Regions from separate parts of the Thioclava sp. F1Mire-8 genome, predicted to be linked through region 1. Evidence: riboswitches for the same ligand, from Rfam matches in the RefSeq annotation. Region 1 holds a riboswitch; the other holds the start of a gene.
The links. A riboswitch is a leader RNA that binds a small molecule or an ion and turns the genes downstream of it on or off. The one in region 1 is predicted to bind cobalamin.

Region 1 (15,742 bases):
CAGAATATCGGGCTGGCAGTGATCGCCGGGCTGATCGGCGGCGGCGGCTATGGCACATTCGTCTTTCAAGGCCTCAACCAGACGGCGGGCGACCTGATCTTGCTGGGCGCGCTGCCCACTGTCGCCCTGGCGCTGGTTTCGGCCATCGCAATGGACATCCTCGTCGAACTGACGACCCCCCGAACGGAGCGTGAAGAATGATCGAAATCGACGAGATCACGAAGCTCTATGACGACACGACGGCGGTGGACCACGTTTCGATGACGGTCGAGACCGGAACGATCACGGTGATCGTGGGCACCTCCGGTTCGGGCAAGACGACGCTTCTGCGGATGATCAACCGGCTGATCGAGCCGAGTTCCGGCGAGGTGCGGATCAATGGCGAGTCCACCGCCGCGCTGCCCAAACACGAGCTGCGCCGCCGGATCGGCTATGTCATTCAGGGCGACGGGCTGTTCCCGCATTATACGATCGCGGGCAATATCGGCGCGGTGCCCAAACTGCTCGGCTGGTCCAAGGACAAGACCAGCGCCCGGGTCGACGAGTTGCTGGACCTGTTCTCGATGGAGCCCGCGCAGTTTCGCGACCGTTATCCGGCGGAGCTGTCGGGCGGTCAGCAGCAACGTGTGGGCGTCGCCCGCGCCTTGGCCTCACGGCCCGATCTGCTGCTGATGGACGAGCCTTTCGGCGCGCTCGACCCGATCATTCGCGCCCGGGCGCAATCCGATCTGCGGCGCATCCAGCGGCAGCTGGGGTCGACCATCGTGCTGGTGACGCATGACATGGAAGAGGCGATCCATCTGGGCGACCGGGTGGCGGTGATGGATGGCGGCAAGCTTCTGCAACATGGCACGCCCGCCGAGATCATCGCCGAGCCCGCCACCGATTTCGTCGCGCAGATGGTGGGCGGGGTCGATCGTCCGCTCCGGCTTTTGTCGTTGATCCCGGTCTCGGACGTGATGGAAGAGGGCACTGCCGAGGGCGAGCCGATCGCGCCCGACACCAGCCTGCGCGATGCGCTGTCGCTGTGTCTTTGGCGCGGCTGCGAGGCGCTGCCGGTGGCGGATGGCGACCGTCCGCTTGGCAGGGTCACTCTGGCGACGATCCGCGCCCGCGCGGCGGAGCTGGCATGAGCCGCAGCGGCGCGATCCGGGCCACCTGCGTGGCGCTGCTGCTGGCGCTGGTGCTGCGCCCGCATTGGTTCGCGCCGGTCTTTGCGCCCTTCGCCCCGGCGGGCGGGCCGGTGATCTACGAGCGCGCCTCGATCCTGTCGCTCTCGCTCAGCCATCTGGGGCTGGTGGCGCTGGCCTCCGGGCTGGCGACGCTGGTCGCGGTGGGCCTTGCCATCCTCGTGACGCGACCTGCGGGCGCGGCTTTTCTGCCGCTGTCGCGCACGATCACCAATATCGGCCAGACCTTTCCGCCCGTCGCGGTGCTGGCGCTGGCGGTGCCCGCGCTCGGCTTCGGGGCCGGGCCGACGCTGGTGGCGCTGTTCCTCTACGGCTTGCTGCCGATCTTCGAGACGGCCATTGCCGGGCTCTCGACTCTGCCGCCCGCGACGATGGAGGCCGCCCGCGGCATCGGCCTGACCCGCTGGCAGCGCCTGATCCGGGTGGAATTGCCGCTGGCCCTGCCGGTGATCCTGACGGGCATTCGGCTATCGGTGGTGATCGCCATCGGCACGGCGACGGTCGGCTCCACCGTGGCCGCGCGGACCTTGGGCGAGGTGATCATCGCCGGGCTTTTGACCAGCAACACGGCCTTCGTCCTTCAGGGCGGCGTGATCGTGGGGTTGTTCGCGGTGCTCGTCTATGACGCCCTGAGCCTGCTGGAGACCGCCCTCACACGCCGTCTGGGGCGTCCCTCCGCCGGGGCGGAAGCGTAGCGCGCGGCCCGGTGAAGGACGATAGCGTTTCGCCGAGACCGCGCGCCGTGGAACAGGCTTTCTTTCGCGTAGGGCATTGATGGAATTCGTTCCGATTCCGCTCGACGAGATGGGATAAAAGACTAATTTTATCAGATACTTGTCTGGCGCATCGACTCCGGTTTGCGGCGTTACTAGGTAAGGCGCCTGTCATTCCGACGCGCCCCACGGCGGCGTCTTCGACCTATCGGAGGTATCTCGCATGAAACCCGTTCGCACCCTCATCGCCATCGCAGCCCTCGCCGGGATCGTGGCGCCCGCGGCCCAGGCCGCGAGCCTCGCTGATATCCAGAAAGACGGCGTCTTCCGCGTCGGCACCGAAGGCACCTATCCGCCCTTCACCTACCATGACGAATCCGGAAAGCTGACCGGCTTCGACGTCGCCATCGCGCGCGCCATCGGCGAAAAGCTGGGCGTGAAGGTGAAGTTCCTCGAAGGCCGCTGGGACGGCCTGATCGCAGGGCTCGATGCCGACCGCTACGACGCGGTGATCAACGAGGTGGGCATCACCGATGCGCGCAAGAAGAAATACGATTTCTCGCAGCCCTATATCGCGTCGAAAGCGGCGCTGATCGTGCGCAAGGACGAGACCGACATCACCGGCTTCGACGATCTGAAAGGCAAGACCGCCGCCCAGACGCTCTCGAGCAATTTCGGCAAGATCGCCTCGGATCACGGTGCCGAACTGATCGGCACGAACGGGTTCGATCAGTCGATCGCGCTTGTCATCCAGAACCGCGCCGATGCGACGGTGAATGACAGCCTGTCCTTCCTCGACTTCAAGAAGAACAAGCCGGACGCCCCCGTGAAGCTGGCCGCGACCATGCCCGATGCGAACTATTCCGGCGTGATCATCGCGAAGGACCAGCCCGACCTGCTGGCTGCGATCAACAAGGCGCTCGACGAGATGAAGGCCGACGGGACCTACCAGAAAATCTCCGAAGAGTATTTCGGGGAAGACGTCTCGAAGTAAGCCGAATGTCGAGCCGCGCGCGCCTTCGGGATTCAGCCCGGAGGCGCGTCAGGCTTGCAGAAAGGATCCGCTATGGCTGACTGGTTGCCCCTGATGTGGTCATCGCTCGTGCCGCTTTTGCAGGCGACGGTGACCTTCACGATCCCGCTGACGCTCATCACCTTCACGCTGGGCCTTGCGCTCGGGCTGCTCTGCGCGGTGATCCGGCTGTTCGGGCCGCGTCCGCTGGTGTGGATCGTGCGGTTCTATGTCTGGGTGATCCGGGGCACGCCGCTTCTGGTGCAGCTTTTCCTGATCTTCTACGGGCTGCCGAGCCTCGGGATCACGCTCGACGCCTTCGTGGCGGGGCTGATCGGCTTCACGCTGAATGTCGGCGCCTACACGTCGGAAATCCTGCGCGCGGCGCTGTCCTCGGTGTCCAAAGGGCAGTGGGAAGCGTCCTATTCCATCGGCATGAACTGGCGGCAGACGATGACCCGCACCATCGTGCCCCAGGCCTCGCGCGTCGCGGTGCCGCCCTTGTCGAACAGCTTCATCTCGCTGGTGAAGGATACGTCGCTCGCCGCAGCGATCACCGTGCCGGAACTGTTTCAGGCGGCGCAGCGGATCGTCGCGACCACCTATGAACCGCTCGTCCTCTATGTCGAGGCGGCGCTGATCTATCTCGCGCTCTGCTCGGTCCTGTCGGCGCTGCAGGGGCGGCTCGAACGGCGCCTCGGCCAATATGGCGGCTTTCTGGAGGAACGCACATGATCGAGCTGTCGAATATCACCAAGCGGTTCGGCGAGAACGAGGTTCTGTCGGGGATCTCGCTGTCTCTGCCTGAGGGCTCCGTGACCGCGCTGATCGGCCCCTCCGGCGGCGGCAAGAGCACGCTTTTGCGTACCATCAACCTGCTGGAGGTGCCCACGAGCGGCACGCTCGCCATCGGCGACGCCACGGTGACGCTGACCGAGGGCGGGCGGCTCTCGCGCGGCCAGATCCAGTCGATCCGGCAACAGACCGGGATGGTGTTCCAGAACTTCCAGCTCTTCCCGCATCGCACCGCGATCGAGAACGTGATGGAGAGCCTCGTGACCGTGCAGAACTGGCCCGCCGCGAAGGCGCGTGAACGCGCGATGTCGCTCTTGGAGAAGGTCGGAATGGCGCATAAGGCCGATGCCTGGCCCGCGACGCTTTCGGGCGGGCAGCAGCAGCGCATCGCGATTGCCCGCGCGCTCGCCCCGTCGCCGAAAGTGCTGCTCTGCGACGAGCCGACCTCGGCGCTCGATCCGGAACTGGCGGCGGAAGTCGTCGACGTTCTGGCACAGCTGGCCCGCGAGGGCACGACGATGGTGATGGCCACCCACGATTTGCGGCTGGCCTCGCAGATCGCCGAGCGGGTGGTCGTGCTGGAAAGCGGCGGGGTGGTCGAGACCGGCCCGGCGCGGCAGGTCTTCGATGCGCCCGAGCGCGAGCGCACCAAGCGGTTCATCGCCACGCTGAAATCGACCGGCGAGACCGCAGCCCCGGATACTGCCCCGCGCCCCGTCTGAGGCGCGGGCGGCGGCGGGTTCAGAACGCCCAGTCCTCGTCCTCGGTCGCGACCGCCTTGCCGATCACGTAGCTCGATCCCGAGCCCGAGAAGAAGTCGTGGTTTTCGTCCGATCCGGGCGAGAGCGCGGCGAGGATCGCGGGGTTCACGCGCGTCGCCTCTTCGGGGAAGAGCGCCTCGTAGCCGAGGTTCTGCAGCGCCTTGTTGGCGTTGTAATGCAGGAAGTGCTTCACATCCTCCGTCAGGCCCAGACCGTCATAGAGCTGCTCGGTATAGCGGCCCTCGATGTCATAGAGGTCGAACATCAGCGAGAAGGCGAAATCCTTGATCTCGGTGCGCTCGGTCTCGGTCGCCCGCTCCAACGCGCGCTGGAACTTGTAGCCGATGTAATAGCCGTGGATCGCCTCGTCACGGATGATCAGGCGGATCAGGTCGGCCGTGTTGGTCAGGCGCGCGCGGCTCGACCAGTGCATCGGCAGGTAGAAGCCCGAATAGAACAGGAAGCTTTCCAGAAAGACGCTCGCCACCTTGCGCTTCAACGGGCTCGCCGTCGCGTCGTATTCGTCGAGGATCAGCCGCGACTTGGCCTGCAGATGCGGGTTCTCCTGCGACCAGCGGAAGGCCTCGTCGACCTCGCCGGTGTTGCAAAGCGTCGAGAAGACAGACGAATAGCTGCGCGCGTGCACGGCCTCCATGAAGGCGATATTGGACAGCACGGCTTCCTCATGGGGCGTCGCGGCATCGGCCATCAGCGCGGGCGCGCCGACCGTGTTCTGGATCGTGTCCAGCAGCGTCAGCCCGGTGAAAACCCGGATCGTCAGGGTCTGTTCGTCCTCGGTCAGCTGCGACCAGCTTTGAATGTCATTCGACAGCGGCACCTTCTCGGGCAGCCAGAAATTCGACGTGAGCCGGTTCCAGACTTCGAGATCCTTGTCGTCCTGAAGGCGGTTCCAGTTGACGGCACGGGGGACGGGGCGGGGTGTGTGCAGATCTTTCATGGCGGGCCTCACAGGGAACAGGATACGCAGCCCTGCACCTCGGTCCCCTCGAGGGCCGCTTGGCGCAGGCGGATGTAATAGATGGTCTTGATGCCGCGCCGCCATGCATAGATCTGGGCGCGGTTGATGTCGCGGGTCGTGGCCTCGGCCGGGAAGAACAGCGTCAGCGAGAGACCTTGATCGACATGCTCGGTCGCTGCCGCATAGGTGTCGATGATCGCCTCGGGGCCGATCTGATAGGCGTCGCGGTAGAACTCGAGATTGTCGTTCGTCATGTAGGGCGCGGGGTAATAGACCCGGCCGATCTTGCCTTCCTTGCGAATCTCGATCTTCGCGGTGATCGGGTGGATCGAGGCGGTCGCGTTGTTGATATAGCTGATCGAGCCGGTGGGCGGCACGGCTTGCAGGTTGCGATTCCACAGGCCGGACTCCATGACCCGGTCGCGCAGCTCGGCCCAGTCGGCGCGGGTGGGCAGGGTGATCCCGAAGCGGTCGAACAGGGCCGTTACGGTGTCGCTCTCAGGCAGAAAATCGCGGGTGACGTATTTCTCGAAGAAGCTGCCATCGGCATAGGCAGAGGCCTCGAACCCCTTGAAACTCCGGCCATGCTCGGCGGCCAGCCGGTTCGATTCCGCCAGCGCGTGATAGGCTACGGCGGCGAAATAGACGGAGGTGAATTCGATCCCCTCGGGGCTGCCATAATGGATGCGCTCGCGGGCGAGGAAGCCGTGCAGGTTCATCTGACCCAGACCGATCGCGTGACTTTCCTCGTTGCCCTTGCGGATCGAGGGGACGGCGTTGATCGCACTCATCCCCGACACCGCCGAGAGCGCGCGGATCGCGGCCCCGACGCTCGCACCCAGATCGCCGCCATCCATCACCTTGGCGATGTTGAGCGAACCCAGATTGCACGAGATATCCGTGCCCATCCGCGCATAGCCCAAGTCCTCATCGAACTCCGACGGCTCGGCCACCTGCAGGATTTCCGAGCACAGGTTCGACATGGTGATCCGTCCCGCGATCGGGTTGGCGCGGTTCACCGTGTCCTCGAACATGATGTAGGGATAGCCGCTTTCGAACTGGATCTCGGCCAGTGTCTGGAAGAAGGCGCGGGCGTTGATCTTGCGTTTGCGGATCCGCGCGTCGTCGACCATTTCGTGGTATTTCTCGGTCACGGAAATCTCCGAGAAGGCGCAGCCATAGACCCGCTCCACGTCATGCGGCGAGAAGAGATACATCTCCTCGTTCTTCTTCGCGAGCTCGAAGGTGATGTCGGGGATCACCACGCCGAGGCTCAGCGTCTTGATCCGGATTTTCTCGTCCGCATTCTCGCGCTTGGTGTCGAGGAAGCGCAGGATGTCGGGGTGATGGGCGTGCAGATAAACCGCGCCCGCACCCTGACGCGCGCCCAGCTGGTTGGCATAGCTGAAGCTGTCTTCGAGCAGCTTCATCACCGGGATCACGCCCGAGGATTGGTTCTCGATCCCTTTGATCGGCGCGCCATATTCGCGGATATTGGTCAGCATCAGGGCCACGCCGCCGCCGCGTTTGGACAGTTGCAGCGCCGAGTTGATGCCGCGCCCGATGCTTTCCATGTTGTCTTCCAGTCGCAGCAGGAAGCAGGAGACGAATTCGCCCCGCGCCTTCTTGCCCGCATTGAGGAAGGTCGGCGTCGCGGGCTGGAAGCGACCCGCCAGCATCTCCTCCATTAGCCGCATCGCCAGCGCTTCGTCGCCGCGCGCAAGCGTCAGCGCGACCATCACGACGCGGTCTTCGTAGCGTTCGAGGTACCGCTGCCCGTCGCGGGTCTTCAGCGTGTAGGAGGTGTAATATTTGAACGCGCCGAGGAAGGTCGGAAAGCGGAACTTGGCCGCGAAAGCCGCATCCCAGATCGCGCGCTGGAAGTTGCGCGAATACTGGTCCAGCACGGCGGCGTCGTAATAGCCTTCCTCCACCAGATAGCCGAGCTTCTCGTCCAGCGAATGGAAGAACACCGTGTTCTGGTTCACATGGCGCAGGAAATATTGCCGCGCCGCCATCCGGTCGGCCTCGAAGCGGATATTGCCCTCCGCGTCATAGAGGTTGAGCATTGCGTTGAGCGCGTGGTGATCAAGCCCCGCGAATTCCGAGGCCGTGGCCCCGCTCGGTTTTACTTCGCTGTCGAGCATTCCAGCCTCCAGAAATTGTCGAGACCCGCGCGCACGCGGTCGATGTCAGTGTCGGTCCCCGCCAGTTCGAACCGGTAGAGCACGGGGATGTTGCACTTGCGCGCCAGCAGATCGCCCGCGCAGGCGAAGAGCGCGCCGAAATTGCGATTGCCGCTGGCGATCACGCCGCGCAGGCCCGCGCGGCGGGTGGGATCGTTGAGAAAGGCGATGACCGGTTTCGCGACCGCGCCGCGCCCCTTGCCGTCGGCGTAGCTCGGGCAGATCAGGACGTAGGGGCAGGGCGGGTACGGCATCGGAGCCTCCGCCGAGAGGGGCAGGCGCTGCGCGGGCAGGCCCAGCCGCTCCACGAAGCGCTGCGTGTTCCCCGAGGCCGAGGAGTAATAGATCAGCCTTGCCTGTCCCATCGCGGCTAGGCCTCAGACCAGGCGGTTGATCATGTCGGGGCGAAAGCCCGCCCAGTGATCCTCGTTGGCGATCACCACCGGGGCCTGCCGGTAACCCAAGTCCTGCACCATTTCCATCGCGGCGGCATCCTTGGTGAGGTCGATCACGTTGTAGTCGATCCCCTTGGCATCCAGCGCACGGGTCGTGGCGGTGCATTGCACGCAGGCCGGTTTCGAATAGACGGTGATGGTCATTTTCTGTCCCTTTGTTGGCTGTCGGCAGCGCGGGACAAGGCTCGTGGGCAGGGTGCCGCAGCACATAGCCACGCGCCCGGGCCCTCCGCCGCGGTCGTCGTCTATCTGCTCTGGCAGGTCTCCTGGCTCGCGGCTCGAACGCCTCTCGGTCCGTCTTCCCGGCGCATCGCACCAGTGACATTCGGACATCAGGCTCGCCGCTTACAGTTGCGGGGGCAGCGCCGGAATTCCACCGGCTTCCCTCTTCGCCTGCGGAGTGACTCGCAGGAACCAAAGCAACATCATATTGGGATGCATGGTGTAGTGGTGTCAATATATAGATTTCCCTGGCGCGCGAAACTCTCGCGCGACAGGGCTGTGTCAAGGCTCAGGCCCCGTCACCAAGCGCCCGGATATGCGCCGGAAGGCGGGCGTTCTGGCCATACATGAAGTGGTTCTCCATGCGCTCCGAGAAGCGGCTGGCCTCGGTCTCGCGACCCACGGCCTCGGCCATTTCGCGGATATGCATCGGGCTCGCCCCGCAGCACACGCCGAGGTAATTCACCCCGATCGCCTGCGCCTCACGCGCGAAGGCGCCGATCTCGTAGCGGTTGCAGGCCAACGGATCGAGCGCGGTCGGGAAGGTCCGGCCATGCGGCGAGGGGCAGGTGCAGCCGTTGTGATCGGAGAGGTTGAAGAAGGTGGGCTCCTCCTTCGTGGTCCGGTAGGGCACGGGCAGGGCGCCGACATGGCAGCTCACCGCCGCGCGCACCTTGCGCAGCCACGGCATCATCGTCTGCGGCCCGCGGAAGCAGTTCAGCCCGACGACATCGGCGCCCGCCTGTTCGAGCTGCTGGCAGGTCTCGACGATGCCGACCCCGTCCATCATCTCGTTGGCCGCCATCGGCGCCAGCGTCAGCACCACCGGCAGCCCCGACGCCTTCGCGGCCTCGAGCGCGCATAGCGCCTCGCCCGCGTAGTAGAAGGTCTCGCCGATGAGGATATCCGCGCCTTCCTCGACCGCCCAGCCGACCATCTCGTCGAACATCGCGCGCACCTCGGCCTGCCGCGCCGGATCGGCCGGGTCCCAGATATTCGTGTTCGAGATATTGCCCGCCATCAGGTTTCCGGTCTTGGCATTGGCGACCTCGCGGGCGATCTTCAGCGCCGCGCGGTTGAGCGGCTCCAGCAGGTCTTCCTTGCCGATCACGCGCATCTTCTCGCGGTGGCCGTTATAGGTGAAGGCCTCGACGATATCGCTTCCGGCGCGCTGGAAATCGACATGCAGATTGCGCAGCGCCTGCGGGTATTCGAGCGCCACCTCGGGCACGAATTCCCCGGCGGTCAGATAGCCGCGCCGTTCCAGTTCGAACAGAAAGCCCTCGGCGCAGATCACCGGGCGCGCGTCGAGCAGGCGGGTCAGTTTGTTGTCATTCATGGAGAGATCCTCTCAGTTCATCCATGACCATCGTTGGACAGAGCCGAGCCTCGCAGGAGACGGAGTGCCGTTTCCTGCTGCAATGGTCCTCGGTCGGGCCGCTGAATGCGACCGCAAGACGAAGAACGGGTTAGAGGCCGCGCCGGGCGCGTGCGCCGCCGCGCCGCACCGGCGGGGGCATCTCGATCGGCAGGGCGAAGGGCTCCGGGGTCAGCGACTCCAGCAGGAGTTCGCAGAACACCTCCACCGCGGGCGAGATCAGGGAATGCGGATAGGCCTGCATATGGGCGACAATCGCCGCCTTCGCATAGGGCATGTCGCCCGGCAGCGTGCCAAGCCATTCCATGTAGCCCAGCGTGCCCAGCTCACGCGCCCGCAGCGGCGAGATCGGCCCTATATCGAGTTGTAAGAGTGAAAGCGTTCGTTCCAAAAGCATCGCGCCCTCCGCGCAAAAGGGCGGGATTGGTCGCGGCACGGCGATATGCGAGGTCCGATCTGGTCCATCTCTCGTCTCTCCGTCCCAGGGCACCCCGCCCGGGTTTAAGGTGACCGAGATGCGCGGCGGCGCATCCGAGATGGCAGGTCTCCTGACTCGCGGGTCTTCGCTTCACCGGACCTTCCCAACCTTTGCAGGTCAGTGGCGTTTTCGGTGGCGCTCGCCGCTTACAGTTGCGGGGGCAGTCACGGAGTTGGGCCTCGCCCGCACCGTGTTCCCTTTTCAGCCGACCCTTTGGGGCCGGACACCATCCCGGATTTGATCGCAGGAAAATCTCACGCTGTCCAGACCGGATTGGGCGGCGGAGGGTACGCAGGCAGAGCCCCGTCCGAAAGGCTCCGCGTTGACAGAGATCAAGGCCCCGATGCGCGCCTCGGATAGAGTGCCCGCAAGTGCAAACAGGAGAGGCGAGCCCATGACGACGAAGAAAGAAGTCATTCCTTTCGACAGCTTACGCCGCGAAGATGTCGCGCTTGTGGGCGGCAAGAACTCTTCGCTCGGCGAGATGGTGCAGGAACTTGGCGCCAAGGGTATTCAGGTCCCGCCGGGCTTCGCCACCACCGCCGACGCCTATCGGATGTTTCTCGATGAAAACAAGCTGACAGAGGCCATCGCGGGCTATCTTGCGGATTACGATGCCGACAAGATCAGCCTTCACGTCGCCGGTCAGAGCATTCGCGACACGATCGTGGCAGGCGATTGGCCTGCCCCGACCGAGGCGGCGATCCGGGAGGCGTATCGCGACTTGTCCAAGCGGGCAGGGGTGCCCGAGGTCTCCGTCGCCGTGCGCTCGAGCGCGACGGCCGAAGATCTTCCCGATGCCAGCTTCGCCGGTCAGCAGGAGACCTATCTCAACGTCTGGGGCGAGGAGGAGCTTCTGACCGCCTGCCGCAAGTGCTATGCCTCGCTCTTCACCGACCGCGCGATCACCTATCGCAAGCTCAGAGGGTTCAATCACCTCGATGTCGCGCTCTCCGTGGGCGTTCAGCAGATGGTGCGCTCGGATATCGGCGGGTCAGGGGTGATGTTCTCGATCGACACGGAAACCGGCTTCGACAAGGTCGTGCTGATCAGCGCGGCCTGGGGCTTGGGCGAAAACGTCGTGCAAGGCGCGGTCACGCCGGACGAGTTTCAGGTCTACAAGCCGTTCCTCGGTAAGACGGGGATCAAACCGATCATCGAGAGGAAGCTCGGCGCGAAAGAGATCAAGATGATCTATGCCGGGCCGGACGCTCCGAACCCGGTGCGCAACGTGCCGACCTCGAAAGCCGAGCGCGGGAGGTTCGTCCTGTCGGATGACGAAGTGCTCGACCTCGCGCAGCAAGCGGCGACCATCGAAGCGCATTACGGGCAGCCGATGGACATGGAATGGGCCAAGGACGGCGTCACGGGCAAGCTTTACATCGTGCAGGCGCGCCCCGAGACGGTTCAGTCGCATGTCTCTGCAGGGTCACTGCGGCGTTACACGATCGGCGCGCACGGTCCGGTCGTCGTCAACGGTCTGTCGGTGGGCGAGCAGATCGCGACCGGGCGGGTCTGCCTGATCGAGGACGTCAAGGACATCGACGATTTCGTGGACGGCTCGATCCTTGTCACATCGACGACGGACCCAGACTGGGTACCGGTGATGAAACGGGCCTCGGCGATCATCACCGATCACGGAGGCAGAACCAGCCATGCCGCCATCGTCAGCCGCGAGTTGGGTGTTCCCGCCGTCGTCGGGTGTGGAGATGCAACCCATGTGCTGCATGACGAGCAGGAGGTGACCGTCTGCTGCGCCGAAGGGGACGAGGGTCTGGTCTATGACGGCTTTGCCGAATTCTCGGTCGAAGATCTGAACCTCGACGCGGTGCCGGAAACCAAGACCAAGGTGATGCTAAACCTCGCCAATCCGGCCATTGCCGCGCGCTGGTGGCGGTTGCCGATCGACGGTGTCGGTCTGGCGCGGATGGAATTCGTGATCTCGAACACGATCCGGGTCCACCCGATGGCGCTGCTGCATTTCTCCGACATTCAGGAGGCGGAAGTGCGGGAGGAAATCGAAACCCTCACTAGGGGATACGAGGACAAGTCCGAATATTTCGTCGATCAACTGGCGCTCGGCCTGTCCCGGATCGCCGCCGTAGCCTATCCGAACCCGATGATCCTGCGGCTGAGCGATTTCAAGACGAACGAATATGCCGACCTGCTTGGCGGGCGGCAGTTCGAGCCGGTGGAATCCAACCCGATGATCGGCTGGCGCGGGGCCTCGCGCTATTACGATCCGGCCTATGTCGACGGGTTCCGGCTGGAATGTCGGGCGATCCGTCGGCTGCGCGAAGAGGCCGGATTCGACAATGTGCTGGTGATGGTGCCGTTCTGCCGGACGCCCGAGGAAGCCGACCGCGTGCTGGCGGTGATGGCCGAGGAAGGGCTGGTGCGCGGCTCGAACGGGCTGCAAATCTACGTGATGTGCGAAGTGCCCTCGAACGTCATCCTCGCCGAAGCCTTCGCCGAGCGGTTCGACGGGTTCTCCATCGGGTCCAACGATCTGACGCAGCTGACCCTAGGGATCGATCGCGACAGCGACAGGCTCGCGACGCTCTTCGACGAACGCCATGCCGCCGTTCAGTGGATGATCCGGACGGTCATAGAGAAAGCGCACGGCGTGGGCGCGAAGGTCGGTCTCTGCGGTCAGGCGCCCTCGAACTACCCTGAATTCGCCCGCACACTGGTGGAGTTCGGGATCGACTCGATCTCGGTGACGCCGGACAGCTTCCTGAAGGTGAAAGGCCATGTCGCGGAGGCCGAAGGCAAAGGGTGACCGGACGCCCGCGGGCTGCACGCGTTAGAGGCGCAGCCCGGTCTCGGCGTCGAAGACCTTGGCCTTGCCCATATCGACCTCAAAGCTGAAGGGCGCGCCCGGGGGCAGGGCGTCCTCGGGCCGGACCCGGGCGATCACCTCGGTCTCGCCCAGGGCGAAGACGATCATCGTGTCCGGTCCGGTCGGCTCGACCAGATCCACCGGACGTTCGAAGACGAAACGGTCGGGGCCGGGCAGTTCGGTCCCGGCCATGAAGATCACCTCCGGCCGAAGCCCGAGGACGACCTTTTGCCCGTCGGGGGCGGTGATCCGCTCCGCGAGCGTTTGGGACAAGGGGAACCGCAGCGCTTCTGCCGCGCCCTCCGCCAGTTCGACAGATACGCCTTCCGGCCCCCCGCGGCGCAGGACACCGGGCAGCATGTTCATCGGCGGCGAGCCCATGAAGCCCGCGACGAACAGGTCCACCGGATCGTCGTAGATCGCGCCGGGCTCGGCCACCTGACGGATATGGCCGTTATCCATCACCGCGATCCGTGTCGCCAGCGTCATCGCCTCGATCTGGTCGTGGGTGACATAGACGACGGTCTTGCCGAGCCGCTGGTGCAGCTTCTTGATCTCGGTGCGCATCTCGATCCGCAGTTTGGCGTCGAGGTTCGACAGGGGCTCGTCGAACAGAAACACTTCGGGCTTGCGCACGAGCGCGCGGCCCATTGCGACGCGCTGGCGCTGGCCGCCCGAAAGCTGGCCGGGCTTGCGGTCGAGATAGGGATGGATCTGCAGAAGCGTGCTGAACTCCTCGACGGCTTTGGTCTGATCGGCGCGCGGGACGTGGCGGGTCTGCATCCCGAAGGTGATGTTCTCACGCACCGTCTTGGTCGGGTAGAGCGCATAGGACTGGAACACCATTGCGATGTCGCGGTCGCGCGGCGGGGTGTCGTCGACTCGTCGCCCCGCGATGTCGATATGGCCGTCGCTCAGCGTCTCGAGCCCGGCGATCAGGTTGAGCAGGGTCGACTTGCCGCAGCCCGAGGGCCCGACGAGGACAATGAACTCGCCCGCCTCGATCTCGAGGTCGATGCCCTTGATCACCTCGTTGGTCCCGAAGCGTTTGCGCACGCCCTGAAGGGAAATTCCCGCTGCCATCGCTACCCTTTCACCGCTCCGGCCGAGAGACCGCGCACGAACCACGCCCCGGCCAAGACATAGACCGCCAGCGTCGGCAGGGCCGCGATGATCGCCGCGGCCATGTCGACATTGTATTCCTTCACCCCCGTCGAGGTGTTCACCACGTTGTTGAGCGCCACCGTCACCGGGTTGCTGTCGCCGATCGTGAATGCGACGCCGAACAGGAAGTCGTTCCAGATCTGGGTGAACTGCCAGATCACGGTGACGACGATCGCGGGCAGCGACATCGGCAGCACGAGCCGGAAGAAAATTCCGAAGAAACCCGCCCCGTCGACCTTCGCCGCCTGAATGATGCCGTCCGAAACCCCGATGAAGAAGTTGCGGAAGAACAGGGTCGTGAAGGCGAGGCCATAGACCGTGTGCACAAGGATCAGCCCCGGGACCGTGCCCGCAAGCCCGAGCTGGCCCAGCACCCGCGCCATCGGCAGAAGGATCACCTGAAACGGAATGAAGGCGCCGAACAGCATCAGCGCGAAGATCGTATCGGCGCCGCGAAAGCGCCACTTGGTCAGCGCATAGCCGTTGAGCGCGCCCAGTATCGTCGAGATCGCCACCGCCGGGACGGTCATCATCACCGAGTTCCAGACATAGGGCGCAAGCCCGTTGCAACGCACACCCACGCAGGCGCTGTTCCACGCCTTCTCCCAGGCGCTGAAGTCGAGCGCCTGCGGCGGGCTGATGAGAGAGCCCTCCCTGATCTCGGCCAGCGATTTCAGCGAGGTCGATATCATCACCAGAAGCGGGATCAGGTAGTAGATGCAGAACAGCCCGAGCACCGCGAAGAGCAGCGCGCGCATCAGGCCGTGATGCAGCCCCTTGCGCCGGACGATCCCGCCTGTGCTGCGTGCGCTCATCCGGCTGTCTTCCTCAGTTCCGAGTAGAGATAGGGCACGATGATCGCGATGACCGTCATAAGCATCATCGTGGCACTCGCCGCCGCCACGCCCAGCTCGCTGCGCTGAAAGGCGAAGGAATACATGAAGGTGGCGGGCATGTCGGTGGCATAGCCCGGCCCCCCGCCAGTCAGCGCGATCACCAGATCGAAGCTCTTGATCGCGAGATGGGCGAGGATGATGACGGTGGAGAGGAACACCGGTCGCAGCATCGGCAGCACGATCCCGGTATAAGTGCGCCACGGGCCCGCGCCGTCGATCGCCGCCGCTTTCAGCACCTCGTCATCGACCGAGCGGAGCCCGGCCAGAAACAGCGCCATCGCATAGCCGGAGCTTTGCCAGACGGCCGCGATCACCACCGTGTAGATCGCGTAATGCGAGTTCACCAGCCAGTCGAATCTGAAGCTCTCGAACCCGGCCTGATGCATCAACCGCTCCAGGCCGAGGCCGGGGTTCAGCATCCATTTCCAGACCGTTCCGGTGACGATGAAACTCAGCGCCATCGGGTAGAGGTAGATCGTGCGGATCACCCCCTCGATGCGCACCTTCTGGTCGAGCAGGATCGCCAGAAGGATGCCGATCGCCATCGAGATCGAGATGAACAGGCCCGAAAAGACAAACAGGTTGCGGATCGCCACGTACCAGCGCGGCGTCTGCCAGAGACGGACATATTGGCTCACCCCGTCGAATTGGTAGTCGGGCATCACCCCCGA
Region 2 (15,742 bases), 600 kb from region 1:
CTTATTTGGCCGGGGCGATCATCATCACCATCTGGCGGCCTTCGAGCTTGGGCATGTTCTCGACCTTGCCCAACTCGCCCACGTCGCTCCGGACGCGGTTGAGCAACTCGAGACCCAGATCCTGGTGCGCCATCTCGCGGCCGCGGAAGCGCAGGGTGACCTTCACCTTGTCGCCGTTCTCGAGGAACTTCACCACGTTGCGCATCTTGACGTCATAGTCGTGCACATCGGTGCCCGGGCGGAATTTGACTTCCTTGATCTCGATCGTCTTCTGCTTCTTGCGGGCTTCGGCTTCGCGCTTCTGCTGTTCGTATTTGAACTTGCCGAAATCCATGATCTTGCAGACGGGCGGGTTGGCGTTGGGCGAAATCTCCACGAGATCGAGCCCGGCCTCTTCGGCCATGGCCATCGCTTCGCGCGGGGAAACCACGCCGACATTCTCACCCTCTGCACCGATCAGGCGAATCTCGGGCGCGCGAATGCGTCCGTTCACTCGGGGGCCGGTATCACGGGTCGGCGGGGCGTTGTGGGGTCTGCGGGCTATGGTGGGAATCCTTCTGTAGCCATTGAGTAATTTCGGGCGGAAAAGATAGTCCCGAGTGCCGCCGTATTCAACCGCAAAGGCACGGGAACCGGGCAGGGAGGATCTGCGTTGTGTCCCGCCGGGCAGGGCCAAGGCGTTTGCCGCGCGATCGCGGGCCTCGCGGGCCGCTGCGTTCGAAGATCGTGGTCGGGCGAAGAGGGCCCGCAGAGCAAGACAATCAAGGGAAATAGCGTGATGAACAAGCTTGTGGCAGCAGTGATCGTGGTGCTGGGGGTGGCCGCCGGACTGATCATCCTGAATACCGATATCTCGGACGGAACCGAAGCGACCGATGCGACGCCGGAGGCCGCTACGAGCGCCGAGAGCGCCGGAAAGACCATGGCCGACAAGGCCAGCGATGCGGTGAAATCCGCAAGCGAGTCGGTGAAGGCCGCCGCGGACAAGGCGACCCAAGCCGCTTCCGACGCGGCCGACAAGGCGACGCAGGCCGCCTCGGATGCCGCGGAAAGCATGAAGGACACGGCGGCAGGCGCGACGGATGCCGCCTCGAACGCGGCGTCGGATGCGGCGGATGCCGCGAAAGAGGCCGCGAAGAAGGGGGCCGATCAGGCGCAAACTGCTGCCTCCGATGCCGCCCAGAGCGCTGCCGATACCGCCTCGAAAGCGACCGATACAGCCAAGCAGGCGGCGAGCGACGCGACCAGTGCCGCCAAGGACGCCGCTTCGGCTGCGAACGAGGCTGCAAAAGCCACGATGAATTCCGCCAGCGATGCGGCCAGTGCTGCCGCCACCGATGCCGCGAAGGCCGCGACGGCGGCAGCGGAAGCGGCCGCGAAGGCTGCGAACGCGGCGGCGTCCGCCGCCAGCGGCGCGCAGGCCGATGCGAGCGAGACCGCGATCGAGGGGGCGAGTTCTGCGGCGCAAGCAGCCGCCGAGGCCGCCAGCCAAGCCGCGAATGCCGCCGCCGACGCCGCGGCCGCCGCCACCAATGCGACGCAGGCGGCAGCCCCCGCAGGCGCCGCGAGCGGTGGCGATACCCAGACGCCGGTGCAGGGCCAGGGCGTGATGAGCGCCGCGAAGGCGCTGACCGTGGAAGGGTTCGACGCCGACAGGGTGATCGACATCGTCGATACGTCCGAGCTGCCCGAGGCCACGAAGGCGCAGTTGCGCACGGCGGTGCAAAGCGCCCGCGACAATCCGCAACTCGTGGAAGGGGTGGTCGATCAGATCCGCGCGGCGCTCGGCTTCTGATCGCGCCGCTACCCCTCGAAATCCCCAAGGGTCGCGCGACATCCAATCGCGCGGCCCTTTTCTTTGCGCATTCCGCGGATCGGATGGGAACGCCTGCGCAAAGCCTCGCGTTCGCTCTTCAACGAAAGGAGCCGTTCATGAGTACCCGTCTCGAATTGCAAAGTATCAGCCCCGTCACCCATGACACGCATCACCTCGTCTTCCCGCGCCCCGACGGGTTCGACTTCGACCCCGGTCAGGCGGTCGAGCTGAACCTCACCCGGGAGGGCTGGACCGACGAGAAGCGTCCCTTCACCTTCACGAACCCGGTGGACGGCGACACGCTGGAATTCGTCATAAAGTCCTATCCGGACCATGACGGCGTGACAGAGCAGATCGCGACGCTCAAGCCCGGCGAGGCGGTGGAAGTCTCCGACCCGTGGGGCGCTATCAAGGACAAGGGCCCCGGCACCTTCATCGCGGGCGGGGCGGGGGTGACGCCCTTCATCTCGATCCTGCGCGCGCGACTGGCCCGCGAAGGTACGCTGGAGGGTTGCCGCCTGATCTTCTCCAACAAGACCGAGGACGACATCATCCTGCGCGACGAGTTCGAGGCGATGTCGGGGCTGGAGACCGTCTGGACCGTGACCAAGCAGGACGATCCCGGCGCGGGCGTGCAAACCGCCAAGATCGATCGCGGCTTCCTCGCGCCCTATGTCGAGAAGGAGAGCGGCAAGTTCTATGTCTGCGGCCCCCACGAAATGGTGGACGAGCTCGAGGCCACGCTGAAAGAGCTCGGCGTCTCGCAAGACCGCATCGTTCGCGAAGATCTCGACTGACGCATCGCGATCACGCCTAAGTGGCCTCGGCCCGCGCATCCCGCGCTCTCCCGCCCCCTTGCCCCCGGTAAGGGGGCGGCCTAGTTTGCCCTCGCGCAAATTCTTGCCGAGTAAAGCCGACAGACAAGCCGGGGGTCCGCACGCATGGCCGAAAAACGCAGCATCTTCGAGGAAGTCGGAGCCGAGGGCAGTGCCAAACGGGCCGAGCCCAAGGGAGGCATGATCGACGCCAAGCCGCGCGGCGCGCGCCGGGCGATCCGGATGTGGCTGTTCGTGCTGTTCACGCTGGTCGTGGCGATGATCGCGGTAGGCGGGGCAACGCGCCTCACCGATAGCGGTCTGTCGATCACGCGCTGGGACCCGATCTCGGGGGCGGTCCCCCCGATAAGCGATGCGGACTGGCAGGCGGAATTCACTCATTACAAAGAGAGCCCGCAGTTCAAATACATGAACCCGAACATGACCGTGTCCGAGTTCAAGGGCATCTTCTGGTGGGAATGGGGGCACCGGCAGCTGGGCCGCCTGATCGGCATGGTCTGGTTCATCGGCTTCATCGGCTTCTGGCTGACCAAGAAAATCCCGACCGGCTGGACGGGTCGACTGTTCAGTCTCGGGATACTGGGCGGTTTGCAGGGCGCGATCGGCTGGTGGATGGTGTCTTCGGGCCTCGTGGGGCGGATGACGTCGGTCGCCTCTTATCGTCTGGCCACGCATCTCGGCCTCGCTTTCATCATCCTTGGTCTGATCTCCTGGTTCGCGCTGCAACTCTCGCGCCCGGAATCGGCGCTGTTGCAGGCACGTAGACTGGCCGAACCGCGCCTGACCCGGATCGGCTCGGTGCTGATCGGGCTCGTGTTCGTGCAGATCATCCTCGGCGCGCTGACCGCGGGGATCGACGCAGGGCTCGCCTTCCCGACATGGCCCTCGATGAACGGACAGTTCCTGCCGTCGGAGAGCTTCGATTACACGCCGATCTGGCGCAACTTCTTCGAGAACCCGGCGCTGGTGCAATTCCTGCACCGGATGGTCGGCTATCTCGTCTTCGCCTCGGGCCTTTATGCCGCATGGCGCGCGCGCAGCTCGGCCCATCCGCGCACCAAGGAAGCCTTCGCGCTGATGGCCGCGATGATCTTCTTCCAGATGGTGCTGGGCATCAGCACCGCGCTTGAGCTGGTGAATTACTGGTGGCTGGGTCTCATCCATCAGTTCGGTGCCGTTATTACATGGGTCCTCGTGATCCGCGCGCGTCACATGGCGCGCTTCCCCCTTGTTCGTTCCATCCGGGAGGGCCGCGTATGAGCGCCTATCAGGACCTGCTCGCGCATCAGCGCGAAACCGAAGCGCTGGGCAATATCGCCGGGCTGCTGAGCTGGGATCAGGAAGTGATGATGCCGCGCGGCGCCGCCGATCAGCGCGCCGAGGAATCCGCGGCGCTGGAATCGGTGCTGCATGCGCGCCGCACCGATCCGCGTATCGAAGACTGGCTGGCCCGCGCCGAGGCCGACGACGCGGTGAGCGCGCGCATCCTCGATCTGGTCGGGCGCAGCTACAACCGCGCGACCCGTATCCCGGCGCGCCTCGCGACCGAGATGGCGCGGCTGACCTCGCTGTCGCAAGGCATCTGGGCCGAGGCCCGCGCCAATGAGGATGCCTCCGCCTTCCTGCCGACGCTGGAAGAGGTTGTGCGCCTGAAGCGCGAGGAGGCGGAATGCCTGTCCGAGGGCAATCTCTACGACGCACTGCTCGACGACTATGAGCCGGGCGCGACGTCCAAGGAAATCGCCACCGTCTTCGACCGGATGCGCGGCCCGCTGGTGGAGTTGCGCGACCGGGTGCTGGGCTCGGAGGTCTCGCCGCAGCCCTTCGACAAGGTCTTCCCCGAGAACGCCCAGCTGCGGCTCGCGCGTAAATGCGCCTCCGCCTTCGGCTATGACTGGACGCGCGGGCGGCTGGATATGTCGGTCCACCCGTTCTCCTCGGGCGGCGGCGACGATGCGCGCATCACGACGCGCATCTCCGAAAGCGACCCGTTCGGCAATATCTACTCGACGATCCACGAGGTCGGCCACGCCACCTACGAGCAGGCGATTGACCCGGCCTATCGCTTCACGCCGCTGGGCCATGGCGTCTCGATGGGCGTGCATGAGAGCCAGAGCCGGATCTACGAGAACCAGCTTGGCCGCTCGGCCCCGTTCACCGGCTGGCTGCACCAGCGCATGACCGATGCGTTCGGCGATCTCGGCATGGATAGGGAGGCCTTCCACGCGCTGGTCAACCGCGTCGACATGGGCTTCATCCGCACGGAATCGGACGAGTTGAACTACAACCTCCACATCATGCTGCGCTTCGATCTGGAGCGCGACCTGATCTCGGGCAAGCTGGAGGTCGCCGATCTCGAAGAGGCGTGGAATGCCCGCTTCGAGCAGGATTTCGGCGTGAAGGTCACCAAGCCCAGCCAGGGTTTCCTGCAGGATGTACACTGGTCGGTGGGGCTGTTCGGCTATTTCCCGACCTATGCGCTCGGCAATGTCTATGCCGGTTGTCTGGACGAGGCGATGCGCGCGGTCACGCCCGGGATCGACGCAGCCCTCGCCGAGGGCGATGCGACGCCCGCGAAACAATGGCTCGACGAAAACCTGCGCGTCCACGGCGGGTTGCGCACGCCGCGCGAGACGATCCGGCATGCCTGCGGGGCCGAGCCGACCGAGACGCCGCTGCTGGCTTATCTCACGCGGAAATTCGAAGGCATCTACAAGCTGTGAGCCGAAGCGCTTGCCGAAAGGACAGGCGCCTCCGGCGGGGATATTTGGGTCAAGAGGAAGGGGCGGGCGGCCCCTTCGACGATCTTAATTTTGCTCAGCGGTTTCCAGCTTTTCCAAGGCCGCCATCCAGAGTGCTTCGGCCTTCTCCATCGCCTGCGTCGCCTCGGTGTGCTTCGCCTGCCAGACCGCGAGGTCCTTTGCCTTTTCCGGCTCGTAAAGCGCGGGATCGGCGAGTTTCGCGTCGAGCTTCTCCAGCATGCCGCTAAGCTTCTCGACCCGGGCCTCGCAGTCGCGCACCTCGCGCTTCATTGCCGTCATCGCATCGCGGGAGGGCTTGGCCGTTTTCGGTGCTGCGGGCTTCGCGGGCTTGTCTTCGGGCGGCGGCGCCAGCAGCTCGGCGCGGTAGCTTTCCAGATCGCCCTGATAGGGCGCGACTGCGCCGCCTTTGACCAGCCAGAGCCGGTCCGCGACCAGGCCCAGCAGGTGCATGTCGTGGCTGACAAGGATCACCGCGCCGGAATATTCGGTGAGCGCAGTCACCAGCGCCTCGCGACTTTCGATATCGAGGTGGTTGGTCGGCTCGTCGAGGATCAAGAGATGCGGCGCGTCGAGCGTCGCCAGCAGGAGCGACAGCCGCGCCTTCTGTCCGCCCGAGAGCTTGCCCACCGCCGTCTCCGCCTGATCCGCGCCGAGGCCGAAGCCAGCGAGCCGCGCGCGCAGCTTGGCGGGATGCTCGTCGGGACGCTCGCGCTTGAGATGGGTCAGCGGCGTTTCCTTAAGGTCAAGCTCATCCACCTGATGCTGGGCGAAATAGCCGATCCGAAGCTTGGAGGACCGCGTGATCTTGCCCTCCATCACCTGAAGTTTGTCCGCCAAGAGCTTGGAAAGCGTGGATTTCCCCTCACCATTTCGACCCAGAAGCGCGATCCGGTCGTCCTGATCGATACGCAGGTTGAGACGCTTCAGGATCGCCGGGCCGCCATAGCCGACAGCGGCGCTTTCCATCGCGATGATCGGCGGCGAGAGCTGCTCGGGCTCGGGGAAGGTGAAGACCTGCTTGGCCGCTTCTTCCGGCGCGGTGATCGGCTCCATCTTCTCGAGCATCTTGACCCGCGCCTGCGCCTGCTTGGCCTTGGTGGCCTTCGCGCGGAACCGATCGACGAAGCTTTGCAGATGGGCGCGGCGCGCGTCCTGCTTCTTGGCCTGCGCGGCCTGCGCCTCGCGGCGCAGCCTGCGGGTGCGCGCGAAGGTGTCGTAGCCGCCCTGATAGAGGGTCAGTTGCTTGTCCTCGAGATGCAGGATCGAGCCCACCGCGCGATTCAGCAGATCGCGGTCGTGCGAGATCACGATCACCGTATGCGGGTAGCGCATCAGGTAGCTTTCCAGCCAGAGCGCGCCTTCGAGATCGAGATAGTTCGTCGGTTCGTCCAGAAGCAGCAGGTCGGGCTGCGCGAAGAGCACGCCCGCCAGCGCCACGCGCATCCGCCAGCCGCCGGAGAAATCCGAACAGGGGCGCTTCTGCGCCTCCATGTCGAAGCCGAGCCCCTTCAGGATGGCGGAGGCCCGCGCCTCGCCCGACCATGCGTCGGTATCAGCGAGCCGCGCATGCACTTCGGCGATGCGATGCGGATCGGTCGCCGTCTCGGCCTCGGCTAGAAGACTGGCGCGTTCCTCATCGGCGGCCAGCACGGTGTCGAGCAGCGAGGTCGAAGAAGACGGCACCTCCTGCGCGACGCCGCCGACGCGGGCGCGCGAGGGCAGGGCGATCTCGCCGCCATCCAGCGTCAGCTCTCCCCGGATCAGCCTAAACAGCGTGGTCTTGCCCGCGCCGTTGGGGCCGACGAGGCCGACCTTGTGGCCTTCGGGGATCGTAGCGGAGGCGTTCGCAAAGAGCGGACGGCCTTCGATCGAAAAAGAGATATCGGAGATGCGCAACATGGGGCCTGACTTGGCGCAGGGGCGCGCGACAGTCAATCGCTGCTGCGCGCCGCGCCCCTTCGGCTTGGCAAAAATATCCCCGCCGGAGGCGTCCTTCGGCGCGTGAAGCCCGGCGGCCCGCCGGTCTACCTTGACCAAACGGTCACGAAACCGCGCTAGACTCGCCCCGGGCCCGCCCATGAGGGCTTTTCAAGCCAGCCCCTGCATGATAGCAGGCGCGGGATATTTCGGACCGGCTTTCCGGCCGCGAACACAAGGAAAGGGTCACACATGGCCATCGAACGCACGCTGAGCATCATCAAACCCGACGCGACCAAGCGCAACCTCACTGGCAAGATCAATGCCAAGTTCGAGGAAGCGGGTCTGCGCATCGTCGCGCAAAAGCGCATCCAGCTGACCATGGAACAGGCCGGCAAGTTCTATGAAGTGCACAAAGAGCGCCCCTTCTACGGCGAACTGTGCGAATTCATGGCGTCCGAGCCGGTCGTCGTTCAGGTCCTCGAAGGGGAAGGCGCGATCGCCAAGAACCGCGAAGTGATGGGCGCGACCAACCCGGCGGAAGCCGACGAGGGCACCATCCGCAAGGAATACGCGCTCTCCGTGGGTGAGAACTCGGTGCACGGCTCCGACGCTCCGGAAACCGCTGCGGAAGAAATCTCGTTCTTCTTCTCGGGTCTCGAGATCGTCGGCTGATCTAGCGTTTCGCGATCAGACCAATTTCCGAGAGGGCCGCGTCCAGCCGGGCGCGGCCCTTTTCTTTTGCGGAAGGCGCGGAGCTGTCCTCCGCTGCGATCCGCGCCTTGAGCGCGTCGAATTTCTTCCGGAATGCGGCCTTCTCGGCGCCGCGGCAGTCGTTCCACGGCCGACCCTGCAGCGCCATGTGCAGTGCGTAGTAACCGATGAAATGGGCGGGGTTCCCGGCCTCGATCCAGGCGGCATAGGCGGCGTCCGCTCCGATCTCGCGCAGGTCTTCCGCCGAGGTGATCCCGGCGCGCATGAAGCCTTCGGCGGTGGCGGGGCCGATCCCCTTGATGGAGGTGAGAGAGGTGCTCATCGTGCCGGACGGTCCTTTGGGCCGCGCGGCAAGGGCAGCGCGACGGTTTGGCGGATCGTCGCAGTCTGAAGCTGGACTTCGCGCCACGCAAGAGCAGCGCGAAGGAGAGATCGAATGGCGGGCGGCGCGAAAACCGGCGGTGGATGAAGATGCCGGTTGCGGGGCCTGCCTGCGCCGCTATCATCGCGGCGCGAGAGAGGGCGTCAGATGGACGCCCAATCGTCGAATACGGTGCCGTTCTGTTGGGTCGTATTGCCCGTTTGGCCTTGTTGCTGGCCAGGACGGTTCGTGCCGCCTTGCTGTTGCTGGCCTGATTGATTGCCCGATTGCTGTTGCATGACCTAAGCCTTGTGATGAGTCGCGTTCTAGCGGGGTCTTCCCGTTGCTGCGACAAGTAGCCACAGGCTCTCGCCGAGAAAAGGGTCGGTCAAGCGAAACTGATTTTTGGTCGCATTGGCGTGAGCGACCGTCTGAAACTGTGACGTCGCCGACACGAAAGCGCGGATTTTGGCGCGAGTGCGTCAAGAATTCGGACCTATCGTGGCCGCTTGCGCGGAGCCTTGTTTCAAAGGGCTATCGCGCAGCTCGCGCCGCCGTGCAGATCGGGATGGGTTGCAGGCCGGGTAGGCTGAGCATCGCCTCCAGCGCGGTGTTGTTCTCGACCAGATCGGCGATGGTCTTGCGGTCGAGCGTTCCGTAGAACGCCTCGAGCGCCTCGCTCAGCGCATCGCGGAACAGGCAGGCGTCGCGCAGCGGGCAGGTGTTGGTCTCGGTGTCGAAACATTCCGCGAAAGGCAGGCGGGCCTCGAAGGCGCGCAGCACGTTGCCGACGCCGATCTGTTCGGGTGGGCGCGCAAGTTTCATGCCACCGGCGCGGCCGCGCAGGGTGGTGATGAAATCCTCATGCGCAAGGGTGTTGATCACCTGCGCCAGATGGTTCTCGGACGCATTGCAGGCTTCCGCGATCTCGTGCTTGCGCACGGTGCGGTCCGGATTGACCGCACAGAACATCAGCACACGCATCGCGAGATTGGTTCGAGTGGTCAAACGCATCGTAACTCCTCCAGCTCACGCGGCGGTGATATAGATAAGTTTGCCTCGCAAGTTTGACCTATGTCACATTCATTGGAAATTTTCGCGCCGAGGCGAGATTTTGCCGCGCCGTTGTCACGCGGGCCAATATCGGTTGGGTGAGGCGGGGCTGCCGGGCCGGCGCGGCGGGCGCGTCCATTCGGTGAAGTCGCGGCACACGGTGGCGTGAGCGAATGAGAGCTTCGGTCTTCTGCGCCCGGTTCGCGCGGTTGCGGGCACTGCCCGGCCCGGATCGCCCCAGGCGGGCCCTTGTCGGAGTGCGCGGATTCGGACACGTCCCTCGTCGCCTTGCGGGGCAACTTGACCTCCTGCGAGGGCTGGCGCAGATTTCGCGGGCGAAAGGGAGGGCGACCATGGCTCTGGAAGATGCGAAAACCCAAGTGGATCAGGCCTTTACGCGCGCAGATGCGCGCGGTCTGAGCTTCGAGAATACCTTCGGTGGCGCGACCAGCTTCCTGCGGCGGCGTTACACGAAAGACCTCGCAGGCGCGCAGATCGCCGTGACCGGCATCCCCTTCGATCAGGCGGTGACCAACCGCCCCGGCACGCGGTTCGGGCCGCGCGCGATCCGCGAAGCCTCGACGCTGCAGGCTTTCGATGCGCCCTATGGCTGGGGCTATGACCCGCTCTCCGAGCTGGCGATCGTCGATTACGGTGACATGCCCTTCGACTATGCCAATGTACCCGAGGTGCCGGGTCGGATCGAGGCGCATCTCGGCGCGATCTTCGGGGCGGGCGTGGCGCCGATCACGCTCGGCGGCGATCACTTCATCACGCTGCCGATCCTGCGCGCGGCAGTCGCCGCGCATGGCGAGATCGCGCTGATCCAGATCGACGCCCATTCCGACACATGGGCCGATGACGACATGGACCGGATCGACCATGGCACTTTCCTCTACAAGGCGATCAAGTCGGGCGTCTTGCGGGCGGAGAATGTGGTCTCGGTCGGCATCCGTACCGACAATCCCGATACGCTGGGCGTGAACATCGTGGATGCGCCGAGCGTGCATCGCGAAGGGATCGGTCCCACGCTCGAACGCATCCGCGCGGTGGTGGGTGATAGACCCTGCTACCTCACCTTCGACATCGACGGTCTGGACCCGGCCTTCGCGCCCGGCACCGGTACGCCTGTCTGGGGCGGTCTGGCGAGCTGGCAGGCGGCAGAGCTGTTGCGCGGGCTGAAGGGCATCAACCTGATCGGCGGCGACGTGGTCGAGGTCTCTCCGCCCTACGATCCGACCGGGGTGACGGCGATCGCCGGGGCTCATGTCGCGACCGAGCTGATCGCCCTTGCGGGCTGGGCGATGCGGGAGAGGGCGGCATGAAACGGGCCGTGACGATCCTCGCGCTCGGGCTCGCCGTCGTGGTGGCGGCCGACGGGTGGGTGCGCCTCGCCCCGATTGATCCGGCGCGCTTCGATGTCGACGGGCTGGCGAAAGCGCCCGGTGACCACCCGGAGACAGGCGGGTTTCAGGCCGTGCGCGACGTCTCCGATCCGCCGGCGCAGATGGCCGCGCTCGACAAGATCATCCGGGGCACCGCGCGCACCAAGCGCGTCGCGGGCAGCGCCGACGAGGGCTACGCGGCCTATGTGACGCGCTCGGCCGTCTGGGGCTTTCCCGATGTCACCACGCTCTGGATCGAAGGCGATACGCTGCAGATCCGCGGGCACCTCGTCTACGGGAAATCCGATCTCGGGGTGAATGAGGCGCGGATCAAGGGCTGGCTCGACGAGGTCGGGCTCTAGCGGGCGCGACCCGCCGTGCGCAGGGTGTCTTGCGCCGCGTTTTTCCGCCCACCCGCCCCACGCCGTAGGGTCACACAGACCAACTCTGACAGTGCGCTCCCTTGCGAAGACAGGGGGCGAAGCCTAAGTGAGGCCTCATGCAGCCGGAGCCAGCATGACCATCATGTATCGTTATTTTTCCTGGGCCATCGCCGTCACGGTGGCAGGGCTGGTCGGGTCCTTCGCGCTGGGGTTCGCCCAGACCGGAGGGCTTGGCGGCGCGGTCTCTTTCCTGATGATCACTGCCGTGCTGGCCGTGCTGGAAATATCGCTGAGCTTCGACAACGCCATCGTCAACGCCAACAAGCTGCACCAGATGACGCCGAAATGGCAGCGTCGTTTCCTGACATGGGGCATCCTGATCGCGGTGTTCGGGATGCGTATCCTCTTCCCGCTTCTGATCGTCGTGATCGCCGCGGGCATCGGACCTTGGGATGCGGTTCTTCTGGCTGCGAAACACCCGGCCGAATATGCCGAGATCATCGAGGACGCGCATCTGTCGATCGCGGGCTTCGGTGGCGCCTTCCTGATGATGGTCGCGCTCACCTATTTCATCGACGAGGGCAAGGAGGTCGACTGGATCCGCGCGCTGGAGCGCCGGTTGCGCGCGCTCGCGTCGATCCGAGGTCTGGAGATCGGCTTCGTGCTGGTCGTCGTTCTGCTTTTCACCTGGATTCTGCCGGAGGGGCGCGAGGACGAGTTCCTCTTCGCCTCCATCTGCGGCCTTGCGACCTTTCTCGGCGTCGAGGTGCTCAGCCACGTGCTCGACCGGACGAATATCGCCGCCGAGACGGCCAAGGCGGGCCTCGGCGCGTTTCTCTATCTCGAAGTGCTCGATGCGTCCTTCAGTTTCGACGGGGTGATCGGGGCCTTCGCGCTGACCCAGAACCTGTTCCTGATCGCGATCGGTCTGGGGATCGGTGCGATGTATGTGCGCTCGATGACCCTGATGCTGGTGGAGCGCAACACGCTCAGCGAATTCCGCTATCTCGAGAACGGCGCCTTCTGGTCGATCCTGATCCTCTCCGTCGTCATGTTCGCGCAGACGCTGGTGGAAGTGCCCGAGGTGATCACCGGCCTGATCGGGGCCGGGCTGATCGGTCTCGCGCTGCTATCCTCGATCCGGTTCAACCGGCGCTGCCGACGCGCTGTGGAAAGCTGAAATATTCTTGACTCAGTGCGGCGCGCGCGGCACAGCAGGGGCACTTCGGTTCCGCGAAAGCGGATGAAAAGGGAACCCGGTGCGATGCGTGCATTCATTCCGGGGCTGCCCCCGCAACTGTGAGCGGCGAGTGACGGCTGACTGAGCCACTGGGGAGACCCGGGAAGGCCAGCCGGAACCAGGACCCGCGAGCCAGGAGACCTGCCGAGGCGCTCATCCTTTCTGCCTGTGCGGGGCGCGCAGCGGAGGCGGTCTTCCGTCAGTGGTGACATTTTTCACCGTCGGCGGAAATTCCAAATTTCCAAAGACTTGCAATACGAAGTTCACGCGACCGCAGAGTCGCGGCACGAGGGAATTGGATATGATCCGCACCCGTTTGACCGTGGGCCTGATGCTCACCACAGCGCTGGCAGGCCCCGCGCTCGCGCAAGATGCGCAACCTTACCAACTCGATGAGATCGTGATCTATCACGGCGCGCTCGAGCCGCAATCGTCGGACAAGACCGCGCAGGCGGTCACCGTGCTGTCGCGCAAGGAGCTGGAGCGTTCGGGCCAGACCCGTCTCGCCAACCTGATCGCGCAGTCGCCGGGCGTCGGCATCCTGTCGCGCGGGCCGATGGGCGCGCAGACCGGCTTCACCATTCGCGGCGTGTCGCAGAATTACGTGAAGGTCATGGTGGACGGGATCGACGTCTCCGATCCGTCGGCGACGCAGGTGCTGCCCGACCTGGGCCGGTTCAACACGTTCAACTACGACCGGGTCGAGATCATGCGCGGCTCGCAATCGGCGGTCTATGGCGGGCAGGCGGTTGCAGGTGTGATCAACCTCGACACGCCGCGCCCGACCGAGGATGGCGTGAGCCAAAGCGTCAAGCTCGAGCTCGGCTCCTACCACACCGCGAATGCGGCCTATAATTTCGGCTGGAAGAAGGGCGATGACGAGCTCGCGATTCAGCTGTCGAAAATTTACACTGCAGGCTTCTCGGCCGCCGACAAGAAGAACGGCAATACCGAGAAGGACGGCTACCGCGCCGACCGTGTCAGCCTGCGCGTGCAGAAGCGCATCTCCGACAATCTGCTGATCGGCTTCAACGGGTTCGCGCAGAACGATCGGGGCGAGTTCGACAATGCCTTCACCTCGCCGCCCTCCGACGACGGGGAATACACGATCCACAAGGAGCGGGGCGGACGTCTCTTCGCGAAATTCGTGACCGGCCCGCTCGATCACGAGCTCGGTCTGACCTATTACACGACCTCGCGCTGGTATCCGGTCTATGACTATGGCTACGAGGGCAAGCGCCGCAAACTCGACTGGAAAGCCTCGACCGATCTCGGGCCGGGGCGGCTGACCTTCGGGGCGGATCGCACGCTGGAAACCTATACAGGCACCTATGTCTCGGGCCACGTCCTGACGGCGGATACGGGTATCTTCGGTGAATACGCTTTCTCGCCGATGGACGGGGTGAACGTGACCGCCTCCGCGCGCCACGACGATCACTCGGATTTCGGCGGCAACACCACGGGTCGTCTGGGCGTGACGTGGCAGGCCGACGCCGCGACGCTCTACCGGGCGTCGATCGGCAATGGCTTCCGCGCGCCGTCGGGTTATGAACTCTATGGCGGCTACGTAGGCAATCCCGACCTCAAGCCTGAGAAATCGCTGAGCTACGATCTCGGCGTCGAGCGTGACTTCGGTGCGCATAAGCTGACCGCGACGCTGTTCCATATCGAGGTGGACGACCTGATCGACTACGACGGCACCTACTACCAGACCTCGGGCACCGCGAAGCGGCAGGGGCTGGAGCTGGGGCTGAAAGGGCCGATCACCAGCAAGATCAACTACAGCCTCGGCTACACCTATCTCGACTGGAAGAACCCCGACGGGCTGTCGTCGGGATCGACGTGGAACTCGGCCTTCGGGCGTCATACGTTGACCGCGGGCATCGACGCGCAGGTGACCGACAAGATCACGCTCGCCGCCGATATGCGTGTGGTCACCGATCGTCAGAGCCAGCCCGATTACGGCCTGCTGAACGCGCAGATGACCTACGATCTGGGCAACGAGAAGGAGGCCTATCTGCGCATCGAGAACCTGACCGACACCGATTACCAGCTCTGGCCGGGCTACGGCACCTCGGGTCGCGCCGCCTATGTGGGGCTGCGTGCGCGGTTCTGATCTGAAAGGGGCGGTTTGCGCCGCCCTTTTCGCCGCCCTGGCGGCGACCTCCTCCGCATGGGCGGAAGAGCCTGCGGGAGATGTGCCGCGGCGGGTCGTCTCCATGAACCTCTGCACCGATCAGCTGGCGCTGGCGCTGGCCGATCCGTCGCAGATCGTCTCGGTCAGCCATTTCGCGACCGACCCGTCGATGTCGGTGCACTGGAAACAGGCTGAAGACGTTCCCGTAAACTTCGGGCGCGCCGAGGAAATCTCCATTCTCCATCCCGATCTCGTGCTGGCCGATACCTGGTCGAACCCCGACACGATCCGCATGTTGCGCACACTCGGGATCCGGGTCGAGCAACTGCCGCCCGGCACCTCGCTGCCCGAGATCCGCGGCCGGATCGAGACGATGGGGAAGCTTCTTGGCCATCCCGGTCGCGCGGCGAAGATGCTCGCGGATTTCGATGCGCGGCTGGCGGCGATCCAGACACCCGCGCCGGGGCTGAAAGCTGCGATCATCGGGCCCTCGGGCTATGGCTACGGGCCGCGAACCCTTGAAGGGCAAATCCTTGAAATGGCAGGATTTCAGAACGTCGTCAGCGGGCCGGGGCTCGACTGGGGCGGGCGGTTGCCTCTGGAGGATCTGGTGATGGATCGCCCCGATCTGGTGGTCGTGGGGGGCTCGCAAGGCGGCACCGGCACGAGCCGCGCGCAGGAGGTGCTGGCGCACCCGGTGCTGCGCGATCTTCCGGTCGTGCGGGGCCTGCGCGATGCGAGCTGGACCTGCGGCGCACCGGCGATGCTGAATGCGGTAGGGCAACTGGCGACGCTTGGGCGCAAGATCGAGAAAGAGAAGTTGACGCAATGAGTTATCGCGCGATCCTCATTCTCCTCTCAGCCTTCTGCGCGGTGCTTTTCGCAGCGTCGCTGCTGATCGGACCGTCGGGGATTTCGCCGCTCGACGGGATATCCGCGCTCATTTCCGGCGATGGCGCGGCGGGCTTGGTGATGCGCGAATTGCGCCTGCCGCGCGCGATCCTCGGTATCGGCGTTGGCGCCGCGCTGGGGCTGTCTGGCGCCGCGATGCAGGGCTTCCTGCGCAACCCGCTTGCCGAGCCTGGGCTGATCGGCACCTCTGCAGGGGCGGCGCTTGGCGCGGTCATCGCGATCCAGA

Region 2: linked by a shared signal. The riboswitch ahead of B6V75_RS00955 (TonB-dependent receptor) and the one ahead of nrdH (glutaredoxin-like protein NrdH) in region 1 are both predicted to bind cobalamin.

Annotation. Positions count from the first base shown of each region.
Region 1 is NZ_NBNY01000001.1:794,039-809,780, reverse strand. It holds gene B6V75_RS03785 (ABC transporter permease) at 1-201, shown strand, start outside; gene B6V75_RS03780 (ABC transporter ATP-binding protein) at 198-1,133, shown strand; gene B6V75_RS03775 (ABC transporter permease) at 1,130-1,885, shown strand; gene B6V75_RS03770 (amino acid ABC transporter substrate-binding protein) at 2,127-2,897, shown strand; gene B6V75_RS03765 (amino acid ABC transporter permease) at 2,970-3,650, shown strand; gene B6V75_RS03760 (amino acid ABC transporter ATP-binding protein) at 3,647-4,432, shown strand; gene nrdF (class 1b ribonucleoside-diphosphate reductase subunit beta) at 4,452-5,429, opposite strand; gene nrdE (class 1b ribonucleoside-diphosphate reductase subunit alpha) at 5,438-7,609, opposite strand; gene nrdI (class Ib ribonucleoside-diphosphate reductase assembly flavoprotein NrdI) at 7,579-8,001, opposite strand; gene nrdH (glutaredoxin-like protein NrdH) at 8,014-8,235, opposite strand; cobalamin riboswitch at 8,330-8,525, opposite strand; gene B6V75_RS03735 (homocysteine S-methyltransferase family protein) at 8,603-9,652, opposite strand; gene B6V75_RS03730 (hypothetical protein) at 9,783-10,088, opposite strand; cobalamin riboswitch at 10,212-10,415, opposite strand; gene ppsA (phosphoenolpyruvate synthase) at 10,564-12,951, shown strand; gene ugpC (sn-glycerol-3-phosphate ABC transporter ATP-binding protein UgpC) at 12,976-14,094, opposite strand; gene B6V75_RS03715 (carbohydrate ABC transporter permease) at 14,097-14,990, opposite strand; gene B6V75_RS03710 (sugar ABC transporter permease) at 14,987-15,742, opposite strand, start outside.
Region 2 is NZ_NBNY01000001.1:195,176-210,917, forward strand. It holds gene infC (translation initiation factor IF-3) at 2-544, opposite strand; gene B6V75_RS00900 (hypothetical protein) at 779-1,795, shown strand; gene B6V75_RS00905 (FAD-binding oxidoreductase) at 1,933-2,613, shown strand; gene ctaA (heme A synthase) at 2,758-3,912, shown strand; gene B6V75_RS00915 (carboxypeptidase M32) at 3,909-5,375, shown strand; gene B6V75_RS00920 (ABC-F family ATP-binding cassette domain-containing protein) at 5,460-7,313, opposite strand; gene ndk (nucleoside-diphosphate kinase) at 7,584-8,006, shown strand; gene B6V75_RS00930 (TfoX/Sxy family DNA transformation protein) at 8,008-8,367, opposite strand; gene B6V75_RS00935 (Rrf2 family transcriptional regulator) at 8,941-9,420, opposite strand; gene speB (agmatinase) at 9,813-10,784, shown strand; gene B6V75_RS00945 (DUF1499 domain-containing protein) at 10,781-11,206, shown strand; gene B6V75_RS00950 (DUF475 domain-containing protein) at 11,361-12,407, shown strand; cobalamin riboswitch at 12,437-12,631, shown strand; gene B6V75_RS00955 (TonB-dependent receptor) at 12,769-14,583, shown strand; gene B6V75_RS00960 (ABC transporter substrate-binding protein) at 14,687-15,436, shown strand; gene B6V75_RS00965 (iron ABC transporter permease) at 15,433-15,742, shown strand, end outside.